2 regions of the Marinomonas sp. 15G6-16 genome follow, and region 1 is predicted to be linked to the other one. Evidence: predicted binding sites of a transcription regulator. Region 1 holds the regulator's gene; the other holds the start of a gene.
What was found. Region 1 encodes FliA, which starts transcription of late flagellar genes. Its sites were predicted from a motif close to CTAAAGTTNNNNNNNNNNCNGCCGATA; they were not measured.
Positions count from the first base shown of each region.

Region 2: the regulator FliA is predicted to act here: its motif matches at 1,542-1,568, upstream of AC0L46_RS11665 (flagellin N-terminal helical domain-containing protein).

Region 1 is NZ_CM147916.1:2,542,025-2,545,195, reverse strand. It holds gene AC0L46_RS12180 (chemotaxis protein CheA) at 1-253, opposite strand, end outside; gene AC0L46_RS12175 (protein phosphatase CheZ) at 266-1,048, opposite strand; gene AC0L46_RS12170 (chemotaxis response regulator CheY) at 1,058-1,438, opposite strand; gene AC0L46_RS12165 (RNA polymerase sigma factor FliA) at 1,494-2,231, opposite strand; gene flhF (flagellar biosynthesis protein FlhF) at 2,345-3,171, opposite strand, start outside.
Region 2 is NZ_CM147916.1:2,434,483-2,437,653, reverse strand. It holds gene AC0L46_RS11665 (flagellin N-terminal helical domain-containing protein) at 576-1,460, opposite strand; gene AC0L46_RS11660 (HD-GYP domain-containing protein) at 2,034-3,171, opposite strand, start outside.

The DNA of each region.
Region 1 (3,171 bases):
CTATTTTACGCTGACCGTTTCTTAAGATATCAAAAACGTTTTCAGCGTAATGGCAGCAGTCAACTAATGCTGTTAACTGCAGAAATCCTGCACCACCCTTTACCGTATGGAAGCCACGGAAGATTGCATTAAGCAATGCTTTATCATCAGGGTTCTGTTCCAAATCTACTAATTGTTCAGAAAGCTGCTCTAAGATTTCTCCAGCTTCTACCAAAAAATCCTGTAAAATTTCTTCATCGACTTCAAAACTCATCCTCAGCCCCTTCTAGAAACCAAGACTTGATAGCAAGTCGTCTACTTCGTCTTGACTATTCAATACTTCTGGGTTGTTTTGTTTATTAATAGCTGGGCCATGACCACGAGTATCATCGTGACCAGACTCTTTCTCTTGGTGTTCAATTCCGGAGATACTATCAACGCGTCCAGCAACAGCGACGAGATGCACAAGTTTTTCTTCTACATCTCGAATTAAATCATTCACTCTAGCAATTACTTGACCGGTTAGATCTTGATAACCTTGCTCTAGAAGAATCGTGTTGAGGTTTGAATGCAAGGTTGTTGCGCTTTCATCAGCGTATGCTAAAAACACATCAATTCGCTTGTACAAATCGCGGAACTCTTGTGGTGTCAAATCTCTTTGAATTAGACGCCCCCAATCTTTACGCAACTCTTTAGCGCGGACTTGTAATTCACTGGCGACAGGAACACTACCATCCACCATATCCATGGTTTTGTTAGCGGCAGCGCTGGTTGTTTCAATCACATAGTTCAGTCGATCTGAAGCGTCTGTAATTTTCGTTGTAGCTTCGCCTTCCCCTGACACCAAATCCATTGAATCAACTTGAAAATCACGAATGGCATCATGAAGACTTCGCGTCAAAAAACCCACTTCGTTATAAAAGCTATTATGTCGAGCTTCACTTAACTCTTGGATTATTTTGATTGCACCACCAAAGTCTCCGACTTCGATATGTTTTTGAAGCTCTATAGCACCATCTTTAACTAGGCTTTCAAATTCCACTAGTCCAGACCCCAATTCATTTGACATCCAAAATTCCTATTTCGCAGCGTCTATTCGTTCAAATATTTTCTCAATTTTTTCTTTCAAAGCGACGGCAGTAAAAGGCTTCACAACATAACCATTTACGCCAGCTTGAGCAGCCGCAATAATTTGGTCACGTTTGGCTTCAGCCGTTACCATCAAAACAGGAATCGTTTTCAGTTTTTCATCTGCTCTCACAGCTCGGAGCAATTCAATCCCTGTCATACCTGGCATATTCCAGTCCGTCACTAGGAAATCAATAGACCCAGCTTGAAGTATCGGCAGTGCTGTTGTTCCATCATCTGCTTCAACTGTATTGGTAAATCCTAAATCCCGTAATAAGTTTTTAATGATTCGTCTCATTGTCGAGAAGTCATCAACAATCAGGATTTTCATGTTTTTATCCAATGCAACCTCCACACCCCAAAGGTAATATTCCACAACTCATAATTTAATCTCGCCAATTACTTAGTCGAGCTCGCAACCTCATAGCCGCTTGGCTATGTATTTGACTAACTCTTGATTCACTGACGCCTAGTACAGCGCCAATTTCTTTTAAATTCAGTTCTTCATTGTAGTATAAAGATAATACTAATTTTTCTCTTTCTGGAAGATTTTCGATCTCTCTTGCTAATTCATCTTGAAAACCATCTTCTTCAACAAGTGAATAAGGAGAGTTTTCAAATTCGGATTCTGAGCTTTCCAGATTATTCGTGTCAGAATCCAGCATTTCTTCATAACTAAACAATTGGGTCGACATGGAGGACTGAATCATCTCATGATATTCGTCAATCCCTATTCCCATATGTGCAGCGACTTCTGTATCACCAGCTTCGCGCCCAAGAGTTGCTTCTAATTCTTTAATAGCGTTGGTAACAGCTCTACCATTTCTACGAACAGAACGAGGGGCCCAATCAGACTTCCGCACTTCGTCCATCATAGAACCACGAATGCGAATACCTGCGTAGGTTTCAAAGCTGGCCCCTTTTGTTGACTCAAAGCGTTTGTAGGCTTCTATCAACCCCATCATACCCGCTTGAGTCAAATCATCGACATCAACACTATCAGGCAAACGAGCCAACAAATGGTAAGCTATTTTCTTTACTAAATACCCATACTGCTCAACAATCGCATCAATTGAGAGCGTCGCTTTCTTTGAGTATGTGTTATATCCATTCTTGGTCTGCATAAAATATTCTAGGCAACCTTTACTATTTAAGTTAGTTGCGTCAACTAACTGTACTACATTGTTTGACGCAGCGCTTTCAGTAATAACATATTTTTACTAACTACCATACCTTTCTACCCGCCATATTTTAATGAGCCATATAGCTGACTATAATGTTCAGCCGTATAAACCGCTCGACTAATTAAATTATGCGCACGAGCCGGCTCAATATCATCAGGAATACGTTGACCGTCGGCAATATAAACAACAGGCAAACTTTCTTCGATTACTACACTAATCGCTTCTCCAAGAGAAGCTGACTCATCCAATTTACTTAAAACACAGCCATCTAGTTGAACTTGAGAATAAATTTCAACGACGGTTTTTAATACTTGTCTTTGACTAGTGCAAGGCAAGACTAAAAGTTTCTTCAAGTTCTGGCGTGCACGTTTCATCATTAGAAGCTGACGTTCAAGGTTAGAGTCTCTCGGATTCATACCCGCCGTATCAACAAGCACTAACGGATAATCCGCATATTTCGCCAAAACGTCATTTAAGTCTGAATATTCACTTACAACTTCAACAGGAACATTTAAAATACGACCAAATGTTTTTAATTGCTCATGGGCAGCGATTCGATAAGTATCCGTTGTTATTAAAACCACACCATCAGAACCATGTTTTAAAACATGCTGGGCTGCAATTTTACCGATAGAGGTGGTTTTACCCACACCTGTTGGCCCCATAAAGGCAATACAACCTCGAAGTTCACTAGAGTTGGAACGTACAGGAATATAGTCTGCTAAATTCGCAAGCAAGCGGTTCCAATCATCTTCTCGGCCTTTTAAATCAATATCATCTATTAACCTAGAAACAACAAAGTCTGATAACCCCAACCCTTGTAGCTGCTGTCGCGCTTTCGTCTCAGCAGAGCCAACCTTAGCATCCGCTCGATCTTCCT
Region 2 (3,171 bases), 110 kb from region 1:
TCTGTACTCCAATTTTTTTTCGCATTAGCCAACAGCACAACACTCTGTTGTGAGTCAGCGTTGCTAACAAATTTTTATAGGCTCAAATAGCTAAGAACGCGCAACATCTCCCAAAATGAAACATGCCACTCGCTCAAATACCGCCCTCTTAAAACCGCCTTTACTGATCAACTCACCACCTCTTACTTGAAACAAACAAGTGATGAGCTGAAAAATATCACTTCAATAAAAACCTCTAAGATTCTTCTTACCGTTGTTTTGCATAAGAAGCCCATATCAAAGTCAGCCAAGGACAAAAAGCGGTTACCTTTCTTGATCAACTTCACGCCATAGCTCTCTTTGATATAAGCCTCACCCTTCTCTTCATCCCCTTCAAAACCTCTTAAAACATTCCCCAAACAGTGAAAAAGCCAATATTTAGGTAAAAAAATGCCGGGTGAAAAAATCCACCCGGCTTAAGAGGCACCTCTAGGAGAGAGAAGTAGCCTGATTCCCGAGACAATACTCGAATATTTTGAATAAGCAGCAGTCTAGTGCTGCTTTACATCATCCAGTTTTATTTAATTATTTATCAATTAATTCCCTAAAAGAGATAATGCTGTCTGTGGACGCTGATTTGCCTGAGACAGAACGGTACTACTCGCCTGTTGCAAAATTTGCGTACTTGTTAGATTTGCAGTCTCCGCTGCAAAGTCAGCATCTCGCACTCGTGCACGAGCGGCAGAAACGTTCTCAGAGATGTTACTCAAGTTGGTAATGGTCGAACTGAAACGGTTTTGTATCGCACCCAGCTCAGCTCGCTTATAGTCCACCGCTGCAATCATAGAGTCGATAATCGAAATCATACTCTGCGCGTTTACTATCGTTGATACAGAAGCTGTCGTTTCACTAACTTGAGACGATGCCTGATTTGATAACCCGGACATGGTGAAACCATTATTCGCTTGGTAATCAATCGAGTTATTCGGCCCACCAAACTCCATTGTGAAACTGATTGTTTGGTTTGCATCCGCACCTACTTGGAATATCCCTTGGTAAGTACCGTCAAGTAAGTTAGCGCCACCGAATGTTGTTGTATCAGCGATTCGGTTAATCTCTTTCGATAGCTGTGCCATCTCTTGCTGTAGTGCCACACGGTCTTTGTCTGAGTTAGACCCGTTTGCCGCCTGAATAGACAAGGTACGCATACGTTGTAGCATGTTAGTTGTTTCGTCCAAGGCTCCCTCTGCAGTTTGCGCTAGAGAGATACCATCGTTTGCATTTCGTACAGATTGGTTCAAACCATTAATCTGTGAGGTCAAACGATCGGAAATTTGAAGACCCGCAGCATCATCTGCTGCACTGTTAATTCGACGACCAGAAGACAGACGTTGAAAGGATGTATCAAGGTCTCGACTGGAGTTATCCAACATACGCTGAGCGTTCAGCGAGGACACATTAGTATTTACGTATAAAGCCATTTTTTCTCTCCTAAAAATATTTTATTATCGAGACAACCTTTTGATTTAATTATATATTTGGTTTTTGTCTCTTATTAAAGTTATCGACACCTTAGCGTTGACCTTTAATATTTTTTTGATTTTTTTCATGTTTTAAAACTTTCTAAAACATAAAAAAGCGTCACTCAAAGTTATCGTGCAAGGGGTCAATAACTTTAAAAATAAAGGCAAAAAAAAGCGTAAATAGACGAAAAAAATCAAAATGTGAAAAAAGCTAAGAAAAAACACATAGAACACTAAAGTTTTCAGAAAAACGGCCTCAATAATCAGCACAAAAAGCAGGCAAACTGATCAAAAATGAGACCCTATAGAATAGAAATTACAGAAAAGAAAAACGCAAAAAACAGGTTTTACACAAAAAATAAGAAATGAACGGTGAACGGTGAACGGTGAACGGTGAACGGTGAACGGTGAACGGTGAACGGTGAACGGTGAACGGTGAACGGTGAACGGTGAACGGTGAACGGTGAACGGTGAACGGTGAACGGTGAACGGTGAACGGTGAACGGTGAACGGTGAACGGTGAACGGTGAATTATGAGATATGATCGATAAATTGCAACTTCAGAGACTGAGGGTCAACTTCTTTCTCTATCACCACCTCCGTTCTCAAGTTAGCAGACTTATTCAATTCAATATCTGAAGGCTCAATAAAGGACTTATTCGTCAGACTATAAACTTGACGTACTAAAGAAGGCTGAAAAGCTTTATTTAATGTCAGAACAAAACCAACTCGTCCATTTGATAAGGCAACACAAGAACCCACTGGCACATTGCCTATATGCTTCAGAAACACACTTAACAACTCTTTATCAAATGCCAAGCCTGATTCATCGCGCATTTTCCTCCAAGCCTTAATCGGCCCCATAGACGGTTTATGAGGTTGCTCAGAAGTCATGGCATCATAAGCATCAACAATGGCGGCAATCTTTCCATAGACGGAGATTTCTTTATCCTGCTTACCTTCAGGGTAGCCAGAACCATCCACTTTCTCATGGTGGTCATACAACATTTGGTAAACCGCTTTTGGAATACCTTCACACTTTTGCAAGATTTGCTCACCAAACTGTATGTGTTTGCGAAACAAATCAAACTCCCCAGAGGTCATCTTTGTCGTTTTAGACATCATTGCGCTAGGCAAACGGAAACGTCCTAAATCAAACAATAAGGCACCAAGGCAAATCACTTCCATATAAGCATTGGAAAGCTTTAAAGCCTTTGCAAAGTGAATTCCAAGAACCGCCATCCCCATAGCATGCTGCTCTAAATAAGTAGAAGCATCTTTGATATGGCGAATGGCCATTAAGGAAAAGTTATTGCGAGTATGTGACTCAATAAGACGACGACAGAACTTCATCAGCTCAAGTATCTCTAATTGCTCACCTCGTTTGAAAAGTTCTACTTGCGCTGATAATAAAATGTGTCCGTCTTTGAACAGCTTAAACGCGGTTACCGTTTCATCATCAAAGGAGGTAGGAATGTATTTACTTTCAACATGTTTTTGTCGAGCAGCCGATACTTTTGCCTCGCTTTGGGCAACTTCAGGCGTCGGTTTAGGCGTTTCTGCTGCTGGCGCTTCAGCAGGACTTTTTCCTTCGCCTTCATCATTCATACGAGTTTTATAGCTGAGAATATAGTCTCTGGTATGCTCATTTAACTCTTGTCGAAAGTAA